4 regions of the Bacillus sp. C-3-6 genome follow, and region 2 is predicted to be linked to each of the others. Evidence: riboswitches for the same ligand, from Rfam matches in the RefSeq annotation. Region 2 holds a riboswitch; each other region holds the start of a gene.
The links. Region 2 has a riboswitch for S-adenosylmethionine ahead of ACW0JX_RS01100 (peptide ABC transporter substrate-binding protein). Riboswitches for the same ligand answer to the same signal wherever they lie in the genome.
Positions count from the first base shown of each region.

Region 1: it holds a riboswitch for S-adenosylmethionine, as region 2 does, so the genes downstream of both, ACW0JX_RS15895 (hypothetical protein) here and ACW0JX_RS01100 (peptide ABC transporter substrate-binding protein) in region 2, are expected to answer to the same signal.
Region 3: it holds a riboswitch for S-adenosylmethionine, as region 2 does, so the genes downstream of both, ACW0JX_RS12875 (ECF-type riboflavin transporter substrate-binding protein) here and ACW0JX_RS01100 (peptide ABC transporter substrate-binding protein) in region 2, are expected to answer to the same signal.
Region 4: it holds a riboswitch for S-adenosylmethionine, as region 2 does, so the genes downstream of both, ACW0JX_RS24435 (methionine ABC transporter ATP-binding protein) here and ACW0JX_RS01100 (peptide ABC transporter substrate-binding protein) in region 2, are expected to answer to the same signal.

Region 1 is NZ_CM137247.1:3,093,774-3,101,514, reverse strand. Features, by position in the region: gene ACW0JX_RS15915 (ABC transporter ATP-binding protein) at 1-1,382, shown strand, start outside; gene ACW0JX_RS15910 (ECF transporter S component) at 1,355-2,056, shown strand; gene ACW0JX_RS15905 (YwiC-like family protein) at 2,240-2,962, shown strand; gene ACW0JX_RS15900 (hypothetical protein) at 2,995-3,186, opposite strand; SAM riboswitch class I at 3,309-3,407, shown strand; gene ACW0JX_RS15895 (hypothetical protein) at 3,448-3,765, shown strand; gene ACW0JX_RS15890 (SWIM zinc finger family protein) at 4,026-4,415, shown strand; gene ACW0JX_RS15885 (NAD(P)H-dependent oxidoreductase) at 4,439-5,014, shown strand; gene ACW0JX_RS15880 (group-specific protein) at 5,011-5,364, shown strand; gene ACW0JX_RS15875 (short-chain fatty acid transporter) at 5,405-6,751, opposite strand; gene ACW0JX_RS15870 (serine hydrolase domain-containing protein) at 7,259-7,741, opposite strand, start outside.
Region 2 is NZ_CM137247.1:186,866-194,606, reverse strand. Features, by position in the region: gene proC (pyrroline-5-carboxylate reductase) at 1-498, shown strand, start outside; gene ACW0JX_RS01105 (aldo/keto reductase) at 500-1,333, shown strand; SAM riboswitch class I at 1,486-1,590, shown strand; gene ACW0JX_RS01100 (peptide ABC transporter substrate-binding protein) at 1,723-3,363, shown strand; gene ACW0JX_RS01095 (peptide ABC transporter substrate-binding protein) at 3,768-5,408, shown strand; partial or broken gene ACW0JX_RS01090 (hypothetical protein) at 5,450-5,654, opposite strand; gene ACW0JX_RS01085 (YusW family protein) at 5,828-6,295, shown strand; gene ACW0JX_RS01080 (peptide ABC transporter substrate-binding protein) at 6,320-7,741, opposite strand, start outside.
Region 3 is NZ_CM137247.1:2,513,780-2,521,520, forward strand. Features, by position in the region: gene ACW0JX_RS12860 (peptidoglycan D,D-transpeptidase FtsI family protein) at 1-217, shown strand, start outside; gene ACW0JX_RS12865 (macrolide family glycosyltransferase) at 657-1,844, shown strand; gene ACW0JX_RS12870 (aspartate/glutamate racemase family protein) at 1,935-2,615, opposite strand; SAM riboswitch class I at 2,769-2,884, shown strand; gene ACW0JX_RS12875 (ECF-type riboflavin transporter substrate-binding protein) at 3,024-3,572, shown strand; gene ACW0JX_RS12880 (ABC transporter ATP-binding protein) at 3,583-5,283, shown strand; gene ACW0JX_RS12885 (energy-coupling factor transporter transmembrane component T family protein) at 5,276-6,076, shown strand; gene ACW0JX_RS12890 (YjcZ family sporulation protein) at 6,213-6,320, shown strand; gene ACW0JX_RS12895 (sensor histidine kinase) at 6,413-7,681, opposite strand.
Region 4 is NZ_CM137247.1:4,728,604-4,736,344, reverse strand. Features, by position in the region: gene ACW0JX_RS24470 (phosphatase PAP2 family protein) at 1-425, opposite strand, end outside; gene ACW0JX_RS24465 (hypothetical protein) at 570-1,097, shown strand; gene ACW0JX_RS24460 (arsenate reductase family protein) at 1,592-1,957, shown strand; gene gcvH (glycine cleavage system protein GcvH) at 1,999-2,382, shown strand; gene ACW0JX_RS24450 (toprim domain-containing protein) at 2,873-3,217, shown strand; gene ACW0JX_RS24445 (thioredoxin family protein) at 3,221-3,529, shown strand; gene ACW0JX_RS24440 (hypothetical protein) at 3,682-4,026, shown strand; SAM riboswitch class I at 4,152-4,259, shown strand; gene ACW0JX_RS24435 (methionine ABC transporter ATP-binding protein) at 4,438-5,463, shown strand; gene ACW0JX_RS24430 (methionine ABC transporter permease) at 5,456-6,121, shown strand; gene metQ (methionine ABC transporter substrate-binding lipoprotein MetQ) at 6,145-6,957, shown strand; gene metQ (methionine ABC transporter substrate-binding lipoprotein MetQ) at 7,031-7,741, shown strand, end outside.

The DNA.
Region 1 (7,741 bases), 2.3 Mb from region 2:
CAGAAAATCAACTCGTAATGGATACAGTTATTCAAGAATTAGCATTTTCTTTAGAAAATATTGGGTTACCATCACATATTATTCAAAAACGAATAGTAGAGCTTATTAGCTTTTTAGGATTTCAAGATTTATTGCATCAATCTGTTCACACGTTATCTGGTGGGCAAAAGCAACTTGTTAATTTAGCTGCGGTATTAGTTATGCAGCCAAAGTTATTATTATTAGATGAACCGACAGCACAATTAGATCCAATTGCTGCAAAAGAGTTTTTAGGATTATTAAAACGGATTAATGAAGAACTTGGAATTACGATTATTTTAAGTGAACATCGTTTAGATGAAGTTATCCCGCTTGCAACACGCGTTGTTTGTATGGATAATGGCTGTATTATGTATGATGGTAGTCCTAAAACTGTTATTACGAATATGTGGGGAGTAGAAACATTCCGTCCATTTATTCCGCAAATTCCAAGGCTATTTTTAGAGTGGAATGTGAGAGATATTCCGTTTACGGTGCGAGAGGCGCAAATGAAAATGAATAATTTTTCAGCGATATCATATGTAAATGAGCCAATAGCACAAAGTGAAAAGCAAGAGGTAATTTTAAGCGCAGAGCATATTTCATTCCAGTACGAAAAAAATAGTCCGCTTATTTTACGTGATTTATCAGTTTCGATTGAAAAAGGAAAATGGGTAGCGCTCGTTGGGAAGAACGGTACAGGTAAGTCTACACTGTTAACAATTTTAGCAGGATTACAAAAAGCGAGAAGAGGGAAAGTAAAGTGGAACGGGAAAGTGATACATAAAATTGATTCGAAAGAACGGTTTAAAAGTATTGGGTATGTATCGCAGTATCCATATTATCATTTTACATTTGATACAGTGTGGGATGAGGTGTATGAACGTGCACGTGAATTATATGGAGAACAAGGAAAAGAAATAGCAGAAGATACGCTAAAACAGTTTTGGTTGTATTCGCTTAAAGAACGCCATCCGCATGATTGTAGCGGAGGAGAGCAACAACTTCTTGCATTATGTACAACGTTATTATCAAAGCCAACGTTATTATTACTTGATGAACCGACAAAGGGATTAGATCCATGGAAGAAAGAAAGAGTAGGAGAACTATTTAGGAAGCTGCAAAAAGAAGGAACAACAATTGTAATGGCAACGCATGACATTGAGTTCGCTGCGAAATACGTTGATCAATGTATGATGTTATTTGATGGGACAGTCATTATGAATGATGCACCGAAAGAATTTTTTAGCGGCAACTTCTTTTATACAACATCTATCAATCGATTCATTCGAAAAGAATTGCCATATGCATTAACGTGGGAGGATGTGTACGAAGCGTGTCCAAACGATATGTTGCATTCATAATATGTATTTTTGCAGTAATAATAGGCACATTACTCTTTACTACACTTATTATGGACGGTTATTACATGTTAAGTAGTTTGTTTTTATTAGTTGTTATTATGTTACCTTTCTATATCCGTTTTGAAAGAAAGGCGTTTGTTTCACGTGAAATTGTTCTCGTTGCTGTATTAGCAGCAATTGCAGCAGTTAGCCGCGTACCATTTTCTATTTTACCGAGTGTACAACCAACTTCTTTTGTTATTATCGTTTCTGCAATTGTGTTTGGAAGTGAAGCGGGTTTTATGATCGGTGCAACAGCAGCGATTGTGTCTAACATCTTTTTAGGGCAAGGTCCGTGGACGCCGTGGCAAATGTTTTCATGGGGTATGATTGGTTTTATAGCTGGATTATTGCGTAATACATTTTTAATGAAAAAGCTATGGGGAAGACTCCTGTACGGATTGTTTGTTGGATTTTTATTTGGCTGGATTATGAATTTCTGGGGACTTCTCGGTTTTATACGAGAGGCAACGTGGGAAACAGTCATTTCGTATTACATCGCAAGTTTTTATTTCGATTTGAGCCATGCAATTTCGAATGTTGTCTTCTTACTATTATTTAGTACTTCTTGGATTACGATTCTCACAAGATTTAAAAAGAAATACGGTATATTAGATAAGCATAACATAGCATAGAAAAGCATACTCATATAAGGTAGGGTCGCGACTTACATATTCGTTTGCCTCTTTCATGCTTCTTACATATTGTAAGGAGCATTTTTTATTGTCAAAAAATAGTCCAATATATATCCGTTACTATATAAAATTATTCGTATAATAATAGGTGAGAACTATTTTCAAAAGGGAGGTGTATAGTTAATGAAGTTAGTTATTCCGAAGCAACATGGTGCATGGGCGATGCTTGCTATACCATTTCTATTAAGTGTCATACTTGGAAAACCTACTATATATCACATTCCATTGTTTATAGCTTGGTTCTTTATCTATTTAGCTACGTATCCATTCCTTATGTACATAAAACAAAAACGAAAAAAAGAGTATTTACATGCTTCAATTGTATATTTTATTATTGCGTTCGTATTTGGGATGATTTCTCTATTATATGAATGGCGCATTCTTTTATTCGTAATAGTCATGATTCCACTATTTATAGTAAATATGCATTATGCTCGTCAAAAAAATGAAAGGGCACTATTAAATGATATTTGTGCGATCATTGTGTTTTGTGTTGGTGGGTTAATTAGTTATTATTTTTCAATGAAACAAATCGATCATACAGCATTATTCATTGCACTTATTTCATTCTTATACTTTTTAGGTAGTACGTTTTATGTGAAAACGATGATACGTGAGAAAAATAATCCGAAGTATCGTTTTATATCTTGGGGTTATCATATTCTATTAACAATCATTGTATTTGCAATTAATCCGTGGTGCTCCCTTATTTTTATACCAAGTGTCATTCGAGCCATTATATTGTATGGCAAAAAAATTTCTATTATAAAAGTAGGGATTTTAGAAATTGTGAATTCTGTATATTTTTTAATCATAACGGCAATAATTATGAAGTATGCCATTTGAAAAAACTTCCCACCTTATGATGGGAAGTTTTTTCAATCTTGTTCTAAAATGTGAACGGTGTAATCGCAGCGTTGAATAGCTTGTTCGATCGCATAAAGGGATTGCTCAATACGAGCGCGATTAAAATCTTTTTCAACAGTCTGTAATGCTTCTTCTAAACAATGTTTTGCTTCTTGTAATGATTGAAAAGAATCTTGTACATATCCGCGAGCATTTTGATGCATTTCATAATCCTCCTTGCATATTCATATATGTATAGTATGAACAGTAAAGAAGAAAATATTATTTGTTATATTTGTTTGACAATTAAAATGAAATTACGTATAGTAAGAATTAAGTGAATATTTTCTTATCCAGAGAGGTGGAGGGACTGGCCCGATGAAACCCAGCAACCGCGATGCAGGTGCTAATTCCAGCAGAACATATTTGTTCTGGGAGATAAGACGAAGATATATACGTAACTTCTTCTTATCGGAGAGGTTTTTTTGTTGCAAAAAAACCGATTACGAAAATTTATATTAAGAAGAAAGGGGTTGCGCATTGCTGTGACACTCGAAAAATACGTAAAACTGCGTAGTACAGTTTATGAATATATGATAGAGCAAGATAAGCCAATATCATTGTTAGATATTCAAGAACATATCGTTTCGCATCATGAAGGAAAATTCACGAAAAAGATGTTACATCAATTTTATTTATCAAGACTATTAGATGAACTGAAACTGGATGGGAAAATTACATTAGCTGATGAATATCTCTATACTGAAAAAGGGGTATTTTATAAGGCGAGAAAAGGGAGCTAAGCTCTCTTTTTTTAAAAATAACGGAGTATGTAGAGTAAAAGACTGCTTAAGCAGCCTGATACAGGGAATGGTGTTGAGTGTGTAGTGTCAAAAATTGAATGTGCCTGAAAGAGGCAATTCGTATCGGCTGCAAATGAAAAGAGACACCTTCGCCGAATAGGTGTCAGTCGTTTTGCAAAATAGACTTGCTATTTAACAGTTCTTAGAATAACATGCAGGGGTTTGGAAGTCAAAAGGGAATTAAAGGAAGGGGTACAATTATGTACGCTTACTTATTAAAAGATATAACGAAATGGATCCCAAAGTACGTTGTAGATAAGGGATATGAATATTATGAAGATGGACATGTAGAAGATGTTGAAATACAAGATAACAAAGTGTTTGCTTTCGTTACTGGAAATGCAGGGAATTATGAAGTAGTTATTGATCTCGAAGATTTTTCAAAAAGTAGTTGCGAATGTCCGTATGAAAATTATTGTAAACATATGGCGGCAGTTGTTTATGATATTCAAGGTGCTGGTGAGAGTGCAGTTAAAGAGAAACTGAAAGATTTAGAAAAAGAAGAGTTACTTACTGTATTAAATCGACTGTTGCAAAGTTCGAAAAACATGCAAATTGTAGAGAAGATGTTAAAGAAGGGGAAACTTTAACTTATAGAGGGAGTTGTTATGTAGTGAACGTACTAATTGTATACGCTCATCCTAGTCCTTCAAGTTTTAATGCGGCGATTTTAAATCATGTGCAAAAAGGACTACAGGAAACAAATCATTCAGTTACCGTACTTGATTTATACAAAGAACAATTTGATCCAGTCCTCGTATTTAATGAAGAGAAGAAAAGACGTGATTTAGTAAATGAAGAAGAAACAGCTCGATACAGAACGTTAGTAGAAGAAGCAGATACAATTCTATTCATCTATCCAATATGGTGGTGGGGGATGCCAGCTATTTTAAAAGGTTTTATTGACCGTATTTTCGTAGCTGAATTTGCTTATAAATATGAAGGGGCTCTGCCGAAAGGATTATTGCAAGGGAAAAAAGCGTGGGTTATTAATACGTTAGACTCGCCTCTATGGTACGTCGCATTGTTATATCGATCAGCAGATTGGATTATGATGAAGAGAGGTGTTTTACGTTTTTGTGGCATTCGTGATATAAAACGGTCAGTGTTTCAATCTGTGAAAACGAGTAAAGTATCAAAGCGCGAAAAATGGTTATTACAAATAGAAGAAAAGGCTCGTACATTATGAATGAAGTCGATCGTATTATAAACTGTTGTCAGTATGATAACGAACTTTTTCGAAAGTATATTACGTGTTTACTTCAATTGAAAAAATGCAGCGATACATTTCAACAAATTCAAATAGAGTTAAGAAATGATTATTTAATAAGAGGAATTTGTGAAAGAGAAGTAGATGAGGTAGTAAGGGGAAGTAAAGAATATGAAACATATTTTCTTCCTAAAGCGTTACAGTGGAATTTTTTGAGGGAACATCCATACTTGATTGGAAAAATTTGCGAAGATTTTTTTGCATTTGAGTCATTACATCTTACGGACATAGAGTGGAAGACAGTTATAAATTGCATGGGAAATAAATGATTTATTATGTAAAAAAGCTAGTATAAAACTAGCTTTTCGTTTAAATAAATAAGAAGCATAGACTAATGATAAAACCTGCATATAGTAAGTTCACAACGCAAAATCCCATAATGTCACGAGCACCTAAACCAGCTATCGCTAATGCTGGTAATGCCCAGAAAGGTTGAATTAAATTCGTCCAAGCATCGCCCCACGCAATGGCCATTGCAGTTTTTGCAGCAGGTACACCAAGTTCAGCGCCAGCTGGAATCATAATTGGTGCTTGCACGGCCCATTGACCGCCACCAGATGGAACGAAAATATTAACGATACCAGCACTTAAAAAAGTAAAGAGCGGGAAAGTTGATTCGTTTGAAATGCTAATAAAGAAATTAGAAATAGCTCCTCCAAGTGAAAGTCCTTCACTATTTGCTCCAATCATCATGCCCATAATTCCTGCGTAAAACGGAAATTGAAGTAAAATGCCAGAGGCACTTTTCGTAGAGTCTGAAAAAGCGCGAATATACTGAATCGGAGTGCGGTGGAAAATAAGTCCAGCAATTAATAACATAAAAATCACGATATCGAGAGTAAGATTAAATCCTTTCGTATAAAAGTAATTGAAAATATAAATGAGACCTAACAATCCAACACAAAGTGTAATAATGATGCTATTTTCCATTTTTTCAGCGAATGTATTTTTTTCTACTTCTTGAGCAGCAGCTTCTTCATGGAACACGCTAGGATCTACAGTTATCGTATGTTTTTCATCTGGATGCATCGCTTTATTAATGAGAGGCATCGTAACGAGAAAAATAATAACTGGAACGAGAGCGTATGGTGAGAATAACGTTTCTGTTATCGGAATTGCCTCTTTAATACTTCCAGCAGTCGTTTTAATTAACGTTTCACCGCCTGTTGCTAACGTAAGAGGGATAGAGGCAGAAAGACCGGCATGCCAAATGAGAAATCCAGAGTAAGAAGAGGCAATTGCTAGTCTATAATCTAATCCGTCCAGTTGCCTTGCCACTTCTTTTGCGTATAAAACAGATACAACAATTCCAAAGCCCCAGTTTATGTATGCACCAAGTAAACTTACAATGGAAATGGCAATAATACCTTGTCCATTCGTTTTCGGTAGTCTGGCAGCTTTCGTTAATCCTTTTTTAATAAGAGGAGCATTTGCTAAAGCAGATCCAGTCACGAGTACAAGTGCCATTTGCATAGAAAAGGCGAGGAGTCCCCAAATTCCATTACCCCAGTGATTAATCATTTCTACAGGTGTTTGGTGAATCGCAAACATACCAAAGCAGATAACGAAAACAGTTAGTAAACATGATAAAATAAACGGTTCTGGCAAGAAGCGTTGCACTAAGGCGACGCAACCATTTGTAAAGGAACGAAACAAAATAGATCAACCTCCTTATGTATATGTATTACAATTATTCGAGGTTATTTGGGAGATAATCTTCAATATAAAGAAAATTCAGATATTTATAAGAGTGGTAATTTATTGATAGATTGATATAGAGCCTCGTATCAGATTCTGCTTTTAATATACTAGAAGAAAAACGGTTGTAAATGGGGTAGCACTTATAGGGATAGTATAGAGAAAGGTTACTAGCTGGCTTCAAAGCAACTGTTGCAAACTGGTCAAAAAATAAAGTTCATCATCCCGGAAGAAACTCTATTTTCATCAATAGAAGAAATTTTCGACGAATATGAACAGACAATCTTTGTAAGGGAAGTGTTTTAACGAATTCTCCAAAAGGTGTGGATGTATTAGTTAAACACTTAATTAAACATGTAAACTGCTTATATAAATTTTGATAGGTGTGTTTGAAGCAGTTGTTCTTTCAGTATCTTCTAATATATAGGATTATAAATAAAATATCCCAACAAGAAGAAGCTTCCACTACTGTGGAAGCTTCTCTAAATGATGTGAAATATCAATATACATATTTGAGTAAACTGAATGTATTTCATTACTTGGCGTAGCGTTAGAAGAGAAGTGGACAATTACCATATTTGCTTTCGGATCGATGTAAAGTGTTTGTCCGTAACTACCTAACACTTCAAAAGCACCCTGTTCATTGTGGGGAATCCACCATTGATTATGATAAGAAATGGAAGCTCCAGGGCTAATTGCAAGTTCACCTTCTTGGACATTTTTTATATCTTCAGTAATAGAAGAAGGGAGAATTTGTTTTCCGTTATATTCCCCGTTGTTTAATAGTAATTGCCCGAATCTCGCCATATCTCTAGCAGTTGCATTTAAGCCAGCGCTTGCTTGTTCTATTTTCGTTTCATCTGTAACGTAATACGCGTTTTCTTCCATACCAATTTGAGACCAAATTCGTTCGCTAACATTTTCAGCTAATGATTTACCAGTAATAGT
Region 2 (7,741 bases):
GGACCATCTTATTTAGAAGCTAGACTCCCAAAAGGCACACCTGTTGCTTGGATTATGCCTAATACAGCTGCTGAAATTGGAAAGTCTATCTCCTTATATACAATAGGACAATCAGTAACCGAGATGCATCAAGAAACCCTGCAACTGCTTTTAAGAGGTATTGGTACTTCGCAACTTTGTACTGAGGAAGAAGTTCATCAGCTTACTGCAGTTACTGGAAGTGCACCAGCCTTCCTTTATTACTTTGCTGAAAGCTTAATTGAAGCAACAAAAAGTTATGGAGTCGATGAAGAAACCGCAAAACATCTTGTCATTCAAATGATTTCTGGCTCTGCTTCTATGCTCGAGCAAACGCAAAATCCAGCTAACCTCCGCGAACAAGTAACAACGCCAGGTGGTTCCACAGCTGAGGGTCTCAAAACTTTATACGAATATAATTTTTCAGAGGCAATTCAAAAAGCAGTAGAAGCAACAAACAAAAAAGCTAGGGGGAAATAATATGATTTTAACAAGTTTAAAAGATTATACAACATTACATAACGGTGTAAAAATGCCTTGGTTTGGTTTAGGTGTTTTTAAAGTAGAAGATGGTTCAGAAGTAATTGATTCTGTAAAAGCAGCAATTAAAAATAGCTACCGCAGCATCGATACTGCAGCAATCTATCAAAATGAAGAAGGCGTTGGACAAGCGATTCGTGAATCCGGTGTTTCACGTGAAGAATTATTTATTACCTCAAAAGTATGGAATAGCGATCAAGGATATGAAACAACACTTCAAGCATTTGAAACTACATTAGAGAAATTAGGTCTAGAATATTTAGATTTATATTTAGTACATTGGCCTGTAAAAGGGAAATATACTGAATCATGGAAAGCATTAGAAAAACTTTATAAAGATGGCCGTGTTCGCGCTATCGGTGTGAGTAATTTCCACATTCACCACTTACAAGACGTATTTGAAATTGCTGAAATTAAGCCAATGGTCAACCAAGTGGAATATCACCCACGTTTAGCACAAGAAGAGCTACATGCATTCTGTAAAGAACATAATATCCAGCTTGAAGCTTGGTCACCATTAATGCAAGGACAACTACTAGATAATCCAACGTTACAAGAAATTGCGACAAAATATAATAAATCAACTGCGCAAATTATTTTACGCTGGGATTTACAAAACGAAGTTGTAACAATCCCTAAATCAATTAAAGAACATCGCATTATTGAAAATGCAAACATCTTCGACTTTGAATTAAGTGCTGATGATATGAAAGCAATTCAAGCTTTAAATGAAGATCGTCGCGTTGGTCCAGATCCAGATAACTTTAACTTCTAGTAGAAAAACCACTGCCATATGCAGTGGTTTTTTTGTTTAAGAAAACTGAAAATTTAAACTATATTTCATTTGGTTGACACTTCATTATTCAAGGTGTAAGATTTTGAATTATCAAAGAAACACAAAAATTAATAAAATTTATTCGTTTACTCATTGTATCAAGAGAGGTGGAGGGACTGGCCCTTTGAAACCTCGGCAGCAGGTTCATTTTGAATACTGTGCCACTTCCTGCAAGCTTTATGCTTGAAAGATAGAATGAGGGACTTCGTTTATATACGGGTGCATAACTTGTACGTAAAAATCCCTCTTTCTCAATATGAAAAGAGGGATTTTTTATTTTTCATTTCCCTCATCATCATCCAAACTTAATTATTTAGGAGGAAAATCAAATGAAAAAGAAGTTTGTACCCGGTATTGCATCAGTTGTAGGAGTAAGTATTTTATTAACTGGTTGCGGTAGTTATAAAAACGAAGCAAGCGGAGCAAATGCAAAAGACGAGGCACCTAGTAAACAGGTTTTAAACTTATCTTCACCTACTGAAATACGAACAATGGATACGGCTCGTGCTACAGATACTGATTCTGGTCAAGTAATGAGAAACGTATTTGAAGGTTTGTATAATCTTGGTGAAGGTAACAAACCTGTTCCTGGTGTTGCAAAATCTCATGAAGTAAGTGGCGATAAAACGAAATACACATTCCATTTGCGAGATTCAAAATGGTCAAACGGCACTCCTGTTACAGCGAAAGATTTTGTGTTCGCTTGGCAACGTGCCGTAGATCCAGCAACAGCCTCTGAATATGCATTTCTATTCTTTGATATTAAAAATGCAACAAAAATTAACAACAAAGAACTTCCAGCCGACCAACTTGGTGTAAAAGCAGTTGATGACCATACTTTTGAGGTAGAATTGGAACGTCCTGTTCCGTATTTTATTAGCTTAACAGCGTTCCCAACATTTCTACCAATTAACGAGGAATTCTTTAAAGCACAAGGTGATAAGTACGCTTTAGAAGATAATACAATCTTGTACAATGGAGCTTTTACACTAAGCGATTGGAAGCACGAACAAAGCTTTAAATTTAAGAAGAACCCTACCTATTGGGATAAAGATACTGTCAAACTAGAAGAAATCAATTTTAACGTCGTAAAAGAAAAATCAACAGAAGTCAATTTATTCGAGTCAAAACAATTAGATCGTATAAAACTAACATCTGACTTCGTTGATAAATATAAAAAAGATGCCCACTTTAAAGAACGTCCAAACGTAGGCGTACAATTTTTACGTATGAATCAACAAAACAAAGTACTTCAAAACGTTTCTGCACGCCAAGCAATTGATCAAACAATTGATAGAAAATCCTTTGTAAATACGTTATTAAATGATGGCTCTACACCAACATTTGGTCTCGTTCCAAAAAACTTTGCAAAAGGACCTGAAGGAAAAGACTTCCGTACTGCAAACGGCGATTTAACAAAAGTTGATACAAAATCTGCACAAGAATTATGGAAAAAAGCTAAACAAGAGCTTGATTCTGAAAAGATAACATTAGAATTATTAACGAGTGATGCTGACCTTGATAAGAAAACTGGTGAATTCTTAAAAGGGCAACTAGAAAAGAATCTAGATGGATTAACAGTAAATATAAAACCGCAACCGCGTAAGCAACAAGTTTCGCTTTTATTAAAAGGTGACTACGAAATCGGAATTGACGGCTGGAGCCCTGACTTTGCGGATCCAATTACATTCCTTGAGCTATTTACAACGAATAACCCTTATAACTTAGATCATTACTCTAATAAGGAATTCGACGAAACAATAGCAAAAGTGAAAACAACTTTAGCTGGTGATGAAAAAGCTCGCTGGGAAGCATTACTAGAATCCGAGAAAATATTATTTAAAGACTCTGTTATCGCTCCTCTTTATCAAAAAGGCGAATCTTATTTAGAACGTTCTTATGTGAAAAGAATTGTGCAAGTAGACTTTGCGGGTCAATTAAACTTCAAGTGGGCAAAAATTGAAAAATAAAGTAAAACCGTAATAAGTGGGGGTTCTTCATCCCCACTTATTATTAGCCCACACCAATTGTTTTTTTAGCAAAATATATTAAAAGTAGGTTCTCTCACACAAGAGAATTTACTTTTTTAATATATTATTCCAAGAAATTAACATTCTATTTTTATTATTGACATATAGTTCTTTCCAGTGTTAATATTCTAAATAATCAAAGAAACAAAATATTTCACCATCAAAATATAATGTCTACTAAGTTGAAACATATAACGATAGATTATAGCTCAACATGTATATACATATAGGACACCTGATTACCTATAAACAAATATTTATAATAGGTTCTATCTCCTTCTATAGCTACTTCAAGACAGGGACATTATGACGTTACGAACAACACATTTAGGGAGGAACGAACAATGAAGAAAAAAGTTGTACCTGTTGTTGCATCTGTTTTAGGGGCAAGTCTATTACTAACTGCTTGCGGGGGAAATAAAGATAATGCAGGCGGAGCGAAAGCAAACGATAAAGTACCTGATAAACAAGCAATTAACTTATCATTCGCTTCAGAAATTCCAACAATGGATGTTGCAAAAGCAACGGATGGGGAATCCATGAATGTAATGCGCAATGTTTTTGAAGGTTTATATACAATGGGAGAAGATAATAAACCGATTCCTGGTGTTGCTGAGTCGGTTGACATTAGTCCCGATAAAACAAAATATACATTCCATCTGCGTGATTCAAAATGGTCAAACGGTACTCCTGTTACAGCAAAGGACTTCGTCTTTGCTTGGCAACGTGCCGTAAATCCTGATACAGCAGCTGAATACGCATTCTTATTCTTCGATGTACAGAATGCGAAACAAATAAACCAAAAACAATTACCAATTGATCAACTAGGGGTCAAAGCTGTTGATGACAAAACGTTAGAAGTACAACTAGACCGTCCTGTTCCTTACTTCTTAAGCTTAACGACATTCTCAACATTCTTGCCAATTAATGAAGAGTACTTAAAGTCTCAGGGCGATAAATACGGTTTAGAAACAAATCATTTAATTTACAACGGTGCTTTCACATTAGATAACTGGAAACACGAACAAAGTTTCCAATTGAAGAAAAACCCTAACTATTGGGATGCTAAAACGGTAAAATTAGAAGAAATCAACTTCAATGTCGTTAAAGATAAGTCTACAGAAGTGAACTTATATGATTCAGGACAAATTGATCGCGTTGCTTTAACTGCAGAGTTTGTTGATAAATATAAGAGCGATCCAAACTTCAAGGAACGCGCTGAAGTCGGCATTCAATTCTTACGACTAAATCAGAAAAATGAAACATTAAAAAATCAACATGCACGCCTTGCTATTAACGGCGCAATGAATAAAAAGGCTTACGTAGAAACAATTTTAAATAACGGTGCTATTCCAGCTGAAGGAATGGTTCCTGCGAAATTTGCAAAGAGTCCAGAAGGCAATGACTTCCGTAAAGAAAATGGAAATCTAGTCAAGGATGATGTGAAAACAGCGAAAGAAAACTGGAAAAAAGCAAAACAAGAACTTGGTACTGACAAAGTAACAATCGAACTATTAACAAGTGACAATGCTTTAGCTAAAAAGACTGGTGAATATTTAAAAGGTGAATTAGAAAAAAACCTAGATGGATTAACAGTGAATTTAAAACCACAACCACGTAAACAACAGTTGAAACTACTATTAAGTGGTGACTATGAAATTGGTATTGACGGCTGGGGCCCTGACTTCGCTGATCCAATTACATTCTTAGATTTATTTACAACAGATAGTGCTTATAACTTCGATAAATACTCTAACAAAGAGTACGATGAGCTAATTCATAAAGTGAAAACAGATTTAGCTGGCAATGAAAAAGCACGCTTTGAAGCAATGAAGCAAGCTGAAAAAATTCTATTACAAGACGGCGCTGTCGCTCCTTTATACCAACAAGGTCGTTCTTACTTACAACGCTCTTTCATTAAAGGACTTGTAACGACTGACTTCGGCGGTGAATTTAACTACAAGTGGACAGAAGTTGCAAAATAACAAAAGTAAAAAGGTATCCTACGAAGGATACCTTTTTACTTTTATACAACTTTAACTACAGAGCTTCTTCTTCCCTTTATCATTCCTTTTATAGCTAAAGTCTTCACTGCTACTAATTGTGTAACCAATACAATAACTAATAATGAAATAATATTTCTCTCTAAACTAACTCCTCCGAATATTATTGTATAATAGCCATTTGCTGCATATGTTACTTGAAATGGTTTGATACGTTTTAGAAAGCATTTCAGTACCTCCCTCACAACTTCAATTTACCATATACATACAAATCATTTTTGATTTAAATTGCGGATTAATCCTTGAAGCTACAAGTCAAAATTTTATTTTCAACACATACATAATTACATGATTTTAGGAAAAACTTGTATAGAACAAATTTACATAAGGAGGAATTTATAATGAGAATTTTACTATCAGTTTTATTAGCTCTTATGCTAGTACCTGCATTAACAGGATGTAAAGCTCCTGCAAAGGAAGACACGACTTCTAATAAAAAGACTACAGAAGAGGCGAAGAATGAAGCCCCTGCTGATTTAAAACTAAATTTCAATGAATTCGATTTAAAGGCAGACTACCAAGATACTAAGAAAGACTACGAAGCAGACTATAAAAATGTAGCAGCTGATAAAAAAATGGAAGCAAAAATTGAAGATCATAAAGCAGATGTAAAATTAACAGGAGATGAGGCTATCACAAAATTAAGCCCACTTCTACAAGAATTAAAATTTGATAAAGATACTCCTGACCAAGAAGTAATCGATCAAGTAGCGAACGTGTTCAAACTTGATAAAGACTACCAAAAATTCGATTTAGAAGTTGTCTTCTCTGATGGAACGAAAAAAGAATACAAAAGAGAAATAAAATAAAGAAGTAGGCGATTGCCTACTTCTTTATTTTTTAATTTTTGCGTATCTTAGTTCTGGACTAGAACCGATAATGAACTGAACACCAGATACTGATGGTTTTTGTAAATATGAAGCACTTGGGAAAATAATTGGGATTAATGGTGAATCTGTAAACATAATATCTTCCGCTTTATGCAATAAGTCAAAACGCTTATCTTCGTTTTGTTCAACTTTTGCTTCTTTTACTAAAGCGTCAAATTCTTTATTATGCCATTTTGCATAGTTATTCGGACCATCACCTGCATATAAATCTAGTTTAGTAATTGGATCTAATAAAGAGGCGCCCCATCCCATATAAGCTAATTGGAAATCACTTTGCTTGTATGTGTCGATGTAACTCTTCCATTCTTTATTTTCTAATTTAATATCTACGCCAAGATTTTTCTTAAACATTTCTTGCATTGCTTCTGCTACTTTTTTATGTTGTGTATCTGTAGTGAATTTTAATGTTACTTCAGGTAATGTAGACCACCCTTGTTCTTTCATACCTTCTTCTAGTAATTTTTTCGCTTCTGCTGGATCAAATTTAACATAATCACCTTTTTCTTTACGAAAATCACGACCACTTTGTGTTTTTGCTCCTTCTGGAACGAATGCATATGCTTCTTGCGCATTATTTTTATACAATTTTTCAACGATAAATTTACGATCAACCGCTAATGAAAATGCTTTACGTACCTTCGCATTTGTAAACGGCTCTTTTTCTACGTTAAACGAATAAATATAAGATGAGAATCCTGCAACACGCTTATATTCTTTATTTCCTTTTTCTTTTTCAATCATCTCTTGTGGTAAACCACTTAGTAAATCTAATTCTTTTGATTTAAATAATTGATACGCTGTTTTAGAGTCTGGAATAATACGAAACTCAATTTCTTTTAGAGTTACCTTTTTATCGTAGTATTCTTTATTTTTTTGTACTGTAATAGCCTGGTTATGCTTCCACTCTTTTAACGTGAATGGTCCATTCGTAATTAACTCTTTTGGATCTGTTTTTAATTTATTATTATCATCAATCGACTTTTTAGCTAATGGAATAAATAATGAGCTTGCTAATTTTTGTTTAATAGAAGCAACTGGATGTTCAAGAGTTACCTTTAATGTTTGAGGATCAACGACGTGAATACCAACTTGTCCCTCTTCACCTTTTCCAGTATTATATGCCTCTGCCCCTTTAATGAAATACATTTCTGTCGCATTCATAGAACCCGTTTTCGGATTTAATAATCGCTTCCATGCAAATTCAAAATCATTTGCCGTAATAGGAGAACCATCTGACCATTTAATATCTTTCTTCAAATGGATTGTATATTCAGTTCCATCAGCATTTACTTCTTCTTTCTCTGCTAATTCATTTTGATATTTCCCATCACTATCTTGCGTATATAAACTTGAAAACAACTGCCC
Region 3 (7,741 bases), 2.3 Mb from region 2:
AGGTGATCGTAGAGAATGTTATAACTTAACATTGGCTGGATATGCGCCATATGATGATCCAGAAGTAGCATTTTCTGTTGTAGTACCGTGGGTTGAAAATGATAAATCGGGCATTAACTCCGATATTGGAAAAGAAGTTTTAGATGCTTATTTTGATTTGAAAAATAAGCGATTAACTGGTGAAGCGCCAAAAACAGATAACTCTAAAGAGAATTAAAATGGACGAAACGTCTTTAGCATTCATGTGAACTAGAAGCGTTTTTATCTGGGGATAGATTGGAAATGAGGTATATATGAAGCTGTTTATTCTAAAATATTGGAGGAACATATGTAGATACATAATAATAATTGAGATTATATTTATTAATAACTCTTTTTTTATTTTAATGGGCTAAAATAATTCTATTAACGATTCACATTTTATAAAATAAATCATATATTGATAGCATAGGACAAGCAGAAAAGCTTGTTCTAACCTCACAGAACACTCCTTATCACGGTTAGGCATCTACATAGGTAGATGCTTTTTTTGTTGATGGCTGAAAATTATTTATCAACATAATGTAACAAGCACTTTAGGACTATTAGGGGACGATTACATGTACAAATAACAGTATGCTTAATTAAAACAGTGAAATATAAGGAGTGAGGAATAAGTGCTAAATATTTTAGTGGTTAATTTTCCAGCAGAGGGACATGTAAACCCTACATTAAATTTAGTAAAAGCCTTTACTGAACGAGGGGATCACGTACATTATATTACAACGGCAAACTTTAAGGATAGAATTGAAGATTTAGGAGCTACTGTACATACTCATCCGGATCTATTAAAAGAGATTTCTATTGATGCTGAAACTTCATCTGGATTAAATGCTTTCTTTCATGTGCATGTTCAAACTTCTTTATATATATTAGAAATTACGAAACAATTATGTGAAAGTATAAATTTTGATTTCGTAATTTATGATATATTTGGCGCAGGAGAGTTAGTAAAGGAGTATTTACAAGTTCCAGGTGTAGTGTCCTCACCTATATTTTTAATTCCGCCAGAATTTTTGAAGACATTACCTTTTCATCCAAATGCAGAGATGCCATTCCAACCAGAGGAAGTCTCTGAAAAATTACTAAATCAGATGGAACATAAATTTGGAGTAAAACCAAAGAATAATCTTCAATTTATGAATAATAAGGGTGATGTTTGTCTCGTATACACAAGTCGTTATTTTCAACCTAATAGCGAATCGTTCGGGGAAAATAACATTTTTATTGGACCGAGTATTTCAAAGCGTAAAACAAATATAAAGTTTCCACTGGAATCACTTAAAGAAAAGAAAGTTATTTACATTTCAATGGGAACACTGCTTGAAGGACTCGAACCATTCTTTAATACTTGTATTGATACTTTTTCAGATTTTGATGGGATAGTTGTAATGGCAATTGGTGATAGAAATGATATTTCAAAAATAAAGCAAGCGCCAGATAATTTTATAATTGCTCCATACGTACCTCAATCAGAAATATTAAATGAAGCAGATGTTTTTATTACACATGGTGGTATGAATAGCGTACACGATGCCATTCATTATAATGTCCCATTTGTAATAATACCGCATGATAAAGATCAGCCTATGATAGCGCAAAGATTAACTGAGCTTGAAGCGGCACATAGACTATTGAAAGAACATGTTAATGTACACACTTTAAAAGAGGCCGTAACAGATGTTCTTTCAAATGAAAAGTATAAACATGGTATAAGAAAACTTAATGATAGCTTTTTAGAATGTGGTGGTTCAAAAGAAGCAATTGCAGTTATTGAATCTCTTTTAAATAAAGTAAAAATTTAATTGGTGGGGCTTTACTGCCTGCAAATAGCAGGATAAATAGTCATAACTTTATACAAGCATAGAGGTTCTCACCTTTATGCTTGTATATTCTTATCCAGCAAATTGCACAGCAGTATTTGCATGTAAAAAAGCAGTATCAAAAACGGGAACAGTGAGATCATTTTGGGAGATGAGTAAAGGTATTTCAGTGCAGCCTAATAATATACCTTCAGCACCATTTTGAATTAATGATTTTGTAATTTGTAATAACTCTTCTTTAGATGTTTCTGAAATGATCCCTCTACTTAATTCATCTAATATGACATGGTGGATAAAAGTTCTTTCCTCGTCATTGGGGATAATTGTCTCAATGTTATATTTCGCTAATCGTGATTTATAGAAATCTTGCTCCATCGTTTGTTTTGTTCCTAATAGTCCGATACGTTTTATATTCTGTTCTACCATTTTTTTAGCACTTACATCACCAATGTGAAGAAGCGGGATAGATATTGCTTGTTCTACCTCCTCAGCAAATAGATGTACAGTATTTGAACACATTAATAAACATTCAGCCCCAGATTTTTCAACTTTCTTTGCAACTGTAACTAGTTCATTTTTCACTTCTTCATATTGATGGTTTTGTAATAAAGTAGTTACTTCACCAAAGTCCATACTATATAAAATTAGCTTCGCATTTTGATCGTATTGAGAGAGTGTAAGCGTATTAATATGTTTATAGTATAATGATGTAGATTCCCAACTTAATCCTCCAATCAAACCAATCACTTTCATAATGCATTCCTCCCGAAACGATTTTGAATTCATTATTTCACAATTCCGATAAGAATACAATGATTTAAATGCGCCATTTAACAAAAAATAAAAATAGTAAGAAAAGTGTTGAAATTTACATTCTTTAGTGCCATAATACGAATTACAAATTAATACTTATCCAGAGAGGTGGAGGGAACGGCCCTAAGAAACCTCAGCAACCCCTATGTAATTTTATAGGAAGGTGCTAATTCCGCAGAGGACACGTTGTGTTTTTTGAAAGATAAGAGGATTCTTGAACGTGAAAGAAAATGACCTCTTATATAAGAGGTCATTTTTTGTTGTATAGAAAGGGAGTGTAGATGCATAATTCATTTTTAAATTAAATATAGAGTAATAAAAGTTGACTAATATGAGAGGGGAATTGTAATGAACAAATTATCAACAAAGTTAGTAGTAGCAATCGGTATTGGAGCAGCATTATACGGGATATTAGGACTTTGGGGATTTTCTATTGCACCGAATACATTTATTAAACCAGCATTAGCTATATTAACTGTTTTTGGAGCATTATTTGGTCCATTGGCAGGACTCTTAATCGGACTTATCGGTCATACCGTAACAGATACGATTGCTGGATGGGGGATTTGGTGGGGCTGGGTTATTAGTTCAGGGATTATTGGTTTTTCGATGGGTCTTATTCAAAAAAGAGTTGGTTTTAGTGTAAAAAACGGGTCGTTTAACAAGGGGCATATTTCTTATTTAGCAATTACTGGGTTAGTTGGTATTGTCATTGCTATTATATTTGCTGGGGCATTCGATATTATTGTGATGGGAGAACCATTTGACAAAATTGTTATACAAGTATTAGGAGCAACAATTTCCGATGTTATCGTTTTCTTAGTAGTTGGATTGCCACTTACAATTGGCTTGGCAAAATCTAATAAGAAACATACACATTTAAAAATTGAAGAGTAGGGATGTTAACATGAAACCAATTATTTCGTTTGAACAATTTACCTTTCAATATGGGCATGCTGCGCAGCCTACTTTAAGTGATATTACCTTTCATATATACCCTGGGGAAAAAGTACTAATTGCTGGACGAAGTGGTTCAGGAAAGTCGACATTAGCTCATTGTATAAATGGGCTAATCCCATTTTCTTACGAAGGGACTAGTACAGGTAACGTTTTAATTGCCGGTAAAGACCCGAGGGAAGGAAGTATTTTTGAACAAAGTAAGCAGGTAGGAACAATTTTGCAAGATCAAGATGCTCAATTTATTGGTCTGACAGTAGAAGAAGATGTAGCTTTTTATTTAGAAAATGAATGTGTAAAGCAAGATGATATGAAAAAGATTGTTTCGGACTCATTAAGAAAGGTGAAGATGCATACGTTTCATAAACAAAGTCCACATGAATTATCAGGAGGTCAAAAGCAAACAGTTTCTCTAGCTGGTTTATTAACAACAAATGCGGATATATTATTGTTCGATGAACCGTTAGCGAACTTAGATCCACTAAGCGCCGTACATACGATAGAACTTATGAAAGATATACATGAGCAATATAATAAAACGATTGTTATTATCGAACATAGGATAGAAGAAATTTTAAAGCTGGATTTAGACAAAGTTATATTAATTGATGAAGGTAAAGTCATTGCAATAGGAACACCAAAAGAAATCTTAGCGTCAAATATATTGCCACGTATTGGCTTAAGAGAGCCTATTTACATCGAAGCATTAAAGAGATTACATTTTGATCGTAATAATGACGTAATATATCCAATGGAAAACCTTCAAAAAGAAAAGATAGGCAACGTTCTAAAAGAGTGGATGGAGAAACAAGTCATATTAAAAGGTAATACTAAAAACAAGGAATTACTTAAAGTGGAGAATTTATCATTTTCATACCCTAATAAACAAAAAGTATTAGAAAATGTAAACCTTTCAATATATGAAGGAGAAATTGTGGCACTGTTGGGACATAATGGAGCAGGGAAATCCACATTAGCTCATAGTCTTATAGGCATAAACAAAATAAAAAATGGGAAAATCTTGTTAGAAGGTGAAAATATTAGTTCTTGGTCTATTCGTAAACGTGGGAAAATCATATCTTACGTGATGCAAAATCCAAATCATATGATTACACAGCCTACTGTTTTTCAAGAAGTTTCATTTACATTAACATTACATAATTTTTCTAAGGAAGAAATTAAGAATAGAGTAGAAGGAACTTTAAAAATTTGTGGTTTATATCCATTTCGTAATTGGCCAATTCAAGCACTAAGCTATGGGCAAAAAAAGAGATTAACAATCGCATCTATATTAACAACAAATCCTAAGCTTATCATATTAGATGAACCGACAGCGGGACAAGATTATTATCATTATAAACAATTTATGTCGTTTATTAAAAAACTAGCTAAGAAGGGTATTTCATTTGTTTTTATCACTCACGATATGAATCTCGCACTAGAATATGCAGACCGTGCAGTAGTTCTACATGAAGGGGAAATTATTGCGGATAATACAGTGTCTAATGTATTTGGTGATCAAGAAACGTTACAAATAGCTAACTTAAGAGAGAGTTCTTTAACCAAGCTTGTTAAATTTAGTGGGATTGCATGTCCGGAAAAATTTATGGAACTTTATTTAGATAGTAATAGGAGGGAGGAAGGTGCATAGTACATATTTTCATCGTATGGATGGGGTAGTGAAATTGTTTTTATTTATTTTTTGTATGACGCTTACTTTTTTGTTTTTTGATTTTCGGGTGTTGCTAATACTATTTATCATCGGGTGTATCGGACTCAGCATTGCTAAAATTCCATTTCATAAAATTTTAATTGTTTTTAGTGTCATATTTACATTTAGTTTATTAAACTCTGTCATGATTTTATTTATTACACCAACTCATGGATCTGAATTAACTGAATCATATACCTCGTTTTTACATATTGGATATGCAACGATTACATATGAAACATTATTTTATGCAGCTACACTTTCATTAAAGTATTTTACGTTATTACCATTTACACTTCTTTTTATATACACGACAGATCCAAGCGAATTTGTAAGTAGTTTAAGTAAACTTGGAATCCATTATAAGATTACATATGCAATAAATATTGCACTACGTTATATTCCTGACATCCAGTCTGAGTATAAAATTATTAAACACGCGCAAGAAGCGAGAGGAGTGGCTTTTGAAAAAGGAGAAGCAAGTTTATGGGTTCGTATGAAGAACCGTGTTTTAATTTTCTGGCCACTAATCATTCATTCTCTAGAAAGAATAGATACGGTTTCAAATGCAATGGATTTAAGAGGATTTGGAAAGAAGGATAAACGTACATGGTTTTATACAAGTAAGGCGAAACGTGAAGATTTCATCGCTTTATTTGCCGGTGTTTTCATATTCATTGTTGCGGTATATTTAAAATTAAACGTATTTCAAAACTTTTGGTATCCATTTTAAAGCACTCTTTAAACGAGTGCTTTTACTTATTTTTATGTAGACATGCTCAAAAAAGGGATATACACATAATGTATAATACGAACCAGTTAAAATGATCAACTACCTATTAGTTTTCAAACCAAAAGGAGGAGAAAATATGAGTTACGGTGGTTCTTGTGGTTTTGGTGGAGGTTTCGCTTTATTAGTTGTGTTATTCATTCTATTAATAATTGTAGGATGCAGCTGCTGGGGCGGAGGATACTAATTTTTAATTAGTCTTCACAAATGTAAACTAAAAAAACATTGAAGATACTTATGTATCGAAACAAATAAAAAAGGAGCAACTATGCTCCTTTTTTATTTGTTTAAATGCGTATGCTTACTATATTTCGGGAACGTAATTGTTAAAGTCGTTCCTTTACTAACGATACTTCGGATTTTTAAACTTCCATGCATCGTCTCAATAATCTTAACAGCAACCATCGTACCTAAACCAGTTCCTTTTGTTTTTGTACTAAAATACGGTTCACCGAATCGATGTATTTGCTCCTGTGACATGCCAACTCCGCTATCTTCAATTCGTATTTCAACTTTACTATTATTGATAGATGAGGAAATATTTAAGGTACCACCATTAGGCATTGCTTCAATACTGTTTTTTATTAAGTTTAAAAAACATTGTTGAAAGTGCTGTTTATTACCAACAATGGTTGCCTCAGAAAAATCCTGTGTAATATGTATCGTATTCATATTACACAATGGCAATATCATATTAATAACTCGATTTAACTCTTGCTTTACTGAAATTTGATCTAATTTTTCTGGAGCAGGTTTGGCAAACGTTAAGTAATCATCGATAATTTCTTGGGCACGATTTAACTCTTCAAGTATATGTTTAATATATTCGTCTCTTGATTCAGGAGTTAAATTTGGTGTTTTTAAAAGCTGTGTAAATCCTTTTACAACCGTTAAAGGATTCCTTACTTCGTGCGATATACTTGCAGCGAGTTGGCTAACAATCTCCATTTTTTCCATTTTAATTAATTTTGAGCGCATTAATACAGCATCTTTTATAACTTCATTTATATAAACAATAAATAACATTAAAGTAGTCGGTAATACCATGAAATAAATAATATACAAATTATTCACTTCAAAATCTGATAAAGTTAATACAATTACAGTTGTAAATATTGCTAGGAAAAAGGTTAAAAACATGGAAAAAGCTACTTTAAGCTTTCTATTATATGTATTAAATTTTGAAGATGCGAGTGCTGTAACGATGAACATTATTCCGTAAACAACGACTGTCAGCATATTAAAGCCATAAAATATAAATCTTGTAATTAATAAAATTGTAAACAATATGATACCGACAGGGAATCCACCATAAAGCGTACCTATTATGACCGGAATTTGTCTTAAATCATGAATACAACTTTCATCCATATAGATAGGGTATCGCATACATAAAATAAGCGGGATACTAGAACAAAGGGTGATCAGTAGTATTTTATATTTCTTTAAATAGTGCCGGCTATCATATATGAAATAAAAAACAAATATACTACATAAAATGTATAGAAGATTATTTAATACGTTTTGATTAATATAAACAAAGTCCATAATATTTGCCTCGTTATTCTGAATTTACTTAACATATGTATTATACATAATAACATATGT
Region 4 (7,741 bases), 680 kb from region 2:
ATAACAAATGTAGTAAGAACGTGAATGCTAGGGAAACAGTTTACCGGTTGATCGATACTATAAATATAGCGAACTAGTTCAGAAAATACATCTGTTCCAACGACAGTCGGACGCGGTACAGTTGTTTGCCAAAAATAATAAATAGAAAAACAAGCAAGCTTTCCAAAAATAACACTACTTAAAGTGACATAATATTGCTTTCGGTCAGCAAAGCAGTAATAAATAAGTGCGCCGTATAAGTATGGAAACCAAAGTAAATAAGGAATAATAAATGCTTTTACAAATGGAATCCAATCATCTACTACAGTTGTAACGTCTACTGCGTGAACAGTCGATTTATTTAATACGTCGTAAAGGGGACTTACGAGTACGAGTAGAAGTATATAACTTAACGGAAGAAAAGATGAAAGTTTAAATTTCTTCATGTTGATCTCCTATGTTTAGTAATGTAAGTAAATTCAATTGATTATAATATAGAAACGTGAATTGGGCTATCGATTTTACTTACATTTTCTTGAATTAACCTTACGTTTTTGTCACTTGACTAAAAAGAAGGGTGAGGGTGCTAAATGAAGCGTTTATCATATTTTTTAGTTTTTATATTGTTATGCCTAGTAGGTGCTGGGTGTGCAAAGAATAACGAAGGAGAAAAATTAGAATATAACGGAAGAGCACTCGTAATTGGAGTTGTTGGAGAAAAGCCGAAAGATACGTTTAGGAATGTAAAGTTTGAAAGTATAAAGTTAGAAGAAATGCAGGAGAAATCAGCAAAAGTTGATGGTTTTTTCGTTATGAAAGAATACTTTAAAGAGGCATCAAAGGAGCAGTATACGGACTTATTTTTATCGTTAAAGAAGCCGGTATTTTTTATTGGTTTGCAAGATAGACCGTATTTAATTTTTACTAACAAGGATTTAGATTATGATAATACCCCAAAGGATAAAACGATGACGTATACGCAAGGGTTTGTAAATATGGGGAACCCTGAAGGTCAATATTGGGGTATGGGATTATATAATGATACTGTTTCCGATCGAAATATTCATAATATGTATATAGTAGTATTTCAAACCATTTCGGATTACTTAAGTCGATGATGAAGGAGCCTGTAAAAAAGGCTTCTTATTTTTTAAAAATAAACGTTTGTTTAAGCTGTATGTTCGGTAGAAAGAAACTTATGTAGTTCAAAGGTTAAGAAAGAAAAATAAGAAATTAATCAAACGTTTGTTTAAGCTGTATGTTCGGTAGGAAGAAACCGATGCAGCTCAAAGGTTAAGAAAGAAAAATGGAGAATTAATCAAACGTTTGTTTAAGCTGTATGTTCGGTAGAAAGAAACTCATGTAGTTCAAAGGCTAACAAAGAAAAATAAGAAATTAATCAAACGCTTGTTTAAGATATATGTTTGGTGCAGAATCTAAAAAAATTTATATATTTATTTTTTTCTTAACAAATGGCGGAAAAATAAGAAAAATTCGCAGGATTATTAAAAATTATCACGAAATAAGTAAAAGTTTAGCGAATAATGGTTTGAAATAATAAAACGTTTTCTATATGATAAAGGTAAAGGTTAGTAAAAAAGTAGGTGAATTTATGACAGTAACATTTTATTCATATCCAAAGTGTGGCACATGTCAAAAGGCAAAGAAATGGTTTGAGGCAAACGATGTAGCATATGAGATGATTCATATTGTTGAAAATCCACCATCAAAAGAAGATTTACGTAATTTACATGAAAAAAGTGAATTACCATTAAAAAAATTCTTTAATACAAGTGGAATGCGTTACCGTGAACTTGGTCTGAAAGATAAGTTGAAAGATGCAAGCGAAGACGAAATGTATGAGCTTTTAGCATCTGATGGCATGTTGATCAAACGTCCAATTGTAACAGATGGAACGAATGTAACACTTGGTTTTAACGAAGAGCAGTTTGAAAGTGTGTGGAAAAAGTACCAATAAGGTATTTTTACATAATTAATACATTCACTGGAGGTACAGTCATGAGCATTCCAAATAATTTACGTTACTCTGAAGAACACGAATGGGTAAAAACTGAAGGTAATGAAGTTGTTATCGGTATCACTCACTTTGCACAAGGTGAGCTAGGTGATATCGTATTCGTTGAACTTCCTGAAGTAGGTGCAACAATCGAAGCTGACGAGCCATTCGGAAGCGTAGAATCTGTTAAAACAGTTTCTGAGTTATACGCACCTGTAAGCGGTAAAGTTGTAGCAGTAAACGAAGAATTAAGTGACCAACCAGAACTTGTTAACGAATCTCCATACGAGGGTGCATGGATGGTTAAAGTTGAACTTTCTGATGCAAGCCAAGTTGAGAAGTTATTAACTGCAGAAAAATATGCAGAAATGACAAACCAAGACTAATTATAGTCGACTAAAGGACAGCCTTTGTGCTGTCCTTTTTTATTTTGTGTAAAATAATGAATGTAGAATCATATACTAATTATCGTGTAGGAGAACGTTTTTTGAAAAAACTTTTTCGTTTAATCTTTATGCAGGTCTAGCCGCTTTTGTTTTTCGTTGTCTAGCTCCAGCGACTAGATTGTTCGGTGGCTTCGCTTCTTCCTACAAGGCAAAAAGCGCCTCTACGTCAGAAGCTCCATCCCCCTCACAATCTAAATGAGCCGCTTGCGCTTTTCATTGTCTAGCTCCAACTCCTAGCCCTTCATGTCTAAGAACCTTCCGCACGAGAAGATAAAAAGCGTCTTCTGTACGGAAGAACCTTAGCCAACAGGGCTAAACAGTCGGTTTCGCTTTTCTTTTGCAAAAATAAACAGGAAACAACATGAAAATAACGAATATACTATATACTAAGTTCAAGGTTGTATAGTATATGGTGATCGGGTGATGACATATGATTTATGTGGAAAAAGTCATTATTGTAGAAGGTACATCAGATAGAAGAAAGATTGAATCTATTATTCGTGAACCAGTGGAAATTGTTTGTACAAATGGTACAATTGGTTTGTCGAAAATGGATGAGCTCGTTGATCAGTTTTTTGATAAGGAAGTGTATGTGCTAGTGGATGCTGATGATGCTGGAGAAAAGTTAAGGAAACAATTTCGAAAAGAATTTCCGCAAGCCGAGCATATCTATATTGATCGCTCGTACCGAGAAGTGGCAACTGCGCCATCTACACACTTAGCAAATGTATTATGGGGAGCCGACATTGACGTTTATACAGAATATTTACGGTAAGGAATGATAGAAGTGATCGATTGGACAGGAGCCGAAGCTACAGCCCTAATAGAGAATGAAGAAAAAACAGTGTTATATGTATATACTCCAATGTGTGGAACATGCCAATTAGCAAAAAAGATGTTAACAGTCGTTGAGATGACAATTGAAGGCCTCAAAATTGGGATGTTAGATTTAAATTATGCTCCGCATTTAGCGAAAGAGTATGGGATTGAAAGTGTACCTTGTTTACTTGTTTTTGAAAATGGGACACTGATGAAGAAGATATATGCATTTCATTCGGTTGAATATTTATATACGGAATTAAAGTAGGCGGCAAAATTTTTGCCGCCTCGACATATTTCTTGGGAAATATGTCGAGATGCAGGATGGATACAGTATTTGTCGAGCGAAAATAACAGGATTGCTCTTTATTGAGAGGGAATGGTATGTAATAGAAAGTGATATGAAGGATGTGATTTAGGGTGAAATTATATTCTTTGCTTCAATCATTTGTAAATTACGCTAATGGTCAATATCATTTAGAGCCGCTTTTAAGACGAGAGGAGAAAACTGTTAATTTCCGCTTTAGAGATGAAAGTTGTTCGTTACAAATTTCAAGAGATTATATAGAGCTGCTACAAGAGGAAAGAGGAACGGAACAAATCATTTGCTTAGACGAAAAGGATATAGAGCAATTGGTGAATGGAAATGTACGATTGCAAATGTTAATGAACGATGGGCGTGTACAATATTCGGGAACGTACCAAACGATGTTATTAGTGGAATCGATGTTTCATATATGTAAACCGATGTCAGTAGGTGCTTAAAATTCTGAAGTTTCATTTTTTACGAAAATTTCTGTTGACATGGTAAGTGTATATTGATACAATTCAAGTCATAAAATATAGACAATTTCATAAATTTCAAATCAGACGAAAATTGAATCTGATTTCTCTTATCAAGAGAGGTGGAGGGACTGTGCCCTGTGAAGCCCGGCAACCGTCAACTTATGTTGAAATGGTGCCAATTCCTGCAAAGCGAATGCTTTGAGAGATGAGAGAGAGGGATAATGTTGTTATATACGCATATAAACCTTTCTGCTTCTCTAAAGCAGAAAGGTTTTTTTATTGTTTGAATGTGGAGGACATTCAAATAATAAAAGTAATGATAACAGTGGACTACACGCATTAAAAATAAAAAATTGCGGAGTCGACCTAAACAAAAAAGGGGTGAACATCATGATTCTATTAGAGAATGTAAGGAAAATATATAAGGCGAAAAGCGGTGATGTCACTGCTGTAGATAACGCCAATTTAAAAATAGAAAAAGGCGAAATATTTGGTGTTATCGGATATAGCGGCGCTGGAAAAAGTTCTTTAATCAGATTGTTTAATCAGTTAGAGAAACCGACTTCTGGCCAAATTACAATTGCGAATCGTGTTATATCAGCAATTACAGGAAGTGAACTTCGTAAGGCAAGGCAAGAAATCGGAATGATTTTTCAGCATTTTAACTTACTTTGGTCACGAACTGTACGTGAAAATATAGAGTTTCCACTTGAAATTGCAGGTGTTGATAAAACGAAGAGAAGAAAACGTGTTGATGAATTAATTCATCTTGTTGGATTAGAAGGAAGAGGAGACGCGTACCCATCTCAGCTGAGCGGGGGACAAAAACAACGCGTTGGGATTGCAAGAGCATTAGCTAACAACCCACAAGTACTTTTATGTGATGAAGCAACGTCAGCTCTTGATCCAGAAACGACAGATCAAATTTTGGATTTACTATTAGACATTAATAAGCGCCTTGGTTTAACAATTGTACTCATTACACATGAGATGCACGTAATTCGAAAGATTTGTAATCGAGTGGCGGTAATGGAGAGAGGAAAGATTGTAGAAACGGGTCCAGTACTTGATGTATTCCGTAATCCGAAGCAAGATATTACGAAACGATTTGTACAGCAGTTAACAGATTCTGAAGATACAAATGAAACGATTGAAAGTTTAATTGAAAAATATCCAGATGGAAAAGTGATTCGTTTGCAGTTTATCGGTGAGGCTGTAGAAAGACCAGTGCTTCAACGATTGATGCAACGCAGTGATATAGAAGTTAGCATTTTGCAAGGAAATATCGCACAAACGAATAACGGTTCTTACGGTAGTTTAGTTGTTCATTTAAATGGTGAGGAAACAGCGATCCAGCAAGCAATAGAAGGAATTCATCAAGATCAAGTAGAGCTGGAGGTGATTGCACATGGATAAGTTACTCGCAAATGTTGATTGGAATCAAATGTTAGAAGCAACTGGTGAAACGTTATATATGACGGCAATCGCAGCTCTTGCGACATTTGTTTTAGGACTAATTTTAGGATTGTTACTTTTCATGACAGCGAAAGATAATTTATGGGAAAACAAATCAATTAATACGGTGATTGGAGCATTCGTAAATATATTCCGTTCTATACCGTTCATCATTTTAATTATTTTATTAATCCCATTCACAAAGATTCTTCTTGGAACAATTCTTGGAGCAAGTGCAGCGCTGCCAGCTTTAATTATTGGGGCGGCACCATTCTACGCGAGAATGGTTGAAATCGCACTTCGCGAAATTGATAAAGGTGTAATTGAAGCTTCAAAAGCAATGGGAGCAAAAACAAGCACAATTATTTTAAAAGTATTGATTCCAGAATCGTTACCAGCATTAGTATCTGGTATTACAGTTACGACAATTGCTTTAGTAGGCTATACAGCAATGGCGGGAGTTGTTGGTGCTGGTGGTCTTGGAACACTTGCTTACTTAGAAGGATTCCAGAGAGGGAATAACGATGTAACAATCGTTGCGACAATTTGTGTATTACTAGTTGTATTTTTAATTCAGTGGATTGGTGATAGTTTAACGACTCGAATAGATAAACGATAATAAAAAACGGGAGGATGTTTCAAATGAAAAAATTATTACTTACGGCACTTATTTCAACTTCAATTTTTGGTTTAGCTGCTTGTGGCGGGAAAGATAAAGATGAAAAGAAACTTGTTGTTGGTGCTTCTAACGTACCGCACGCTGAAATTTTAGAAAAGGCAAAACCGTTACTTGAGAAAAAAGGAATTGAGTTAGAAATTAAAAAATTCCAAGACTACGTATTACCAAATAAATCGTTAGCGGATAAGGATTTAGATGCAAACTACTTCCAGCACATTCCGTATTTAGAAAAAGAAATTAAAGATAAAAAGTATGACTTTGAAGTAGCAGGAAAAATTCATTTAGAGCCAATTGGTGTATATTCTCAAAAATATAAGAGCTTAAAAGAACTTCCGGACGGAGCAACAATCATTATGAGTAATTCTGTTGCTGACCATGGACGTGGTTTAGCAATTTTACAAAAAGAAGGCATTTTAAAAATTAAAGATGGGGTAGATCCAGTTAAAGCAACTCCAAAAGATATTGCAGATAATCCGAAAAATCTAAAATTCAAAACGGATATCGAGCCTGGTTTATTGCCACAAGTGTATAACAATAAAGAAGGCGATGCTGTTTTAATTAACTCTAACTATGCAATTGATGCAAAGTTAAATCCGGAAAAAGATGCCATTGCAATTGAAGGAAATGATTCACCGTACGCAAACATAGTAGCTGTTCGTAAAGGCGATAAAGATAAGAAAGAGATTAAAGCTCTTGTAGAAGTATTACATTCTAAAGAAATTGAAGACTTCATTAATAAAGAATATAAAGGGGCAGTTGTTCCTGTAAAAGAATAATTGCTGAAAAGGGCTGGTCTGATGCCAGCTCTTTTTCATAACTACATAACTATTGGGGAGAAGGGGATATCATATGAAAAAGATTCTATTGTCAGTTGTTACAGCACTATCTGTATTTACATTAGCTGCTTGCGGAGGGAAAGATGAGAATAAGCTTGTTGTTGGAGCTTCTAACGTGCCACACGCTGTTATTTTAGAAAAGGCACAGCCGATATTAGAGAAAAAGGGTATTAAATTAGAAATTAAAAAATTCCAAGATTATGTGTTGCCGAATAAAGCGTTAGCGGATAAGGAAATTGATGCGAACTACTTCCAACACATTCCTTACTTAGATAAAGAAATCCAAGAAAAAGGATATAAAATTGTAAACGCAGGAAAAATCCATTTAGAGCCAATGGGCATTTATTCTAAGAAATATAAAAGCTTAAAAGACTTACCAGATGGCGGGACAGTGATTATGAGTAATAACGTAGCGGAGCGTGGCCGTATGTTAGCATTGTTACAAAAAGGCGGCGTGATTAAGCTTAAAGATGGTGTAGATGTGGTTAAGGCGACAGTAAAAGATGTAGTCGAAAATCCGAAAAACTTAAAATTTAAAACAGATGTTGAACCTGGACTTTCACCGAAGTTGTATGAAAATAATGAGGGAGATGCTTTATTCATTAATTCGAACTATGCAATTGATGCAAAATTAAATCCAATGAAGGATGCAATTGCGATTGAAGGAGCAGACTCTCCGTATGCAAACATCATTGCAGTTCGTAAAGGTGATGAGAAGAAAAAA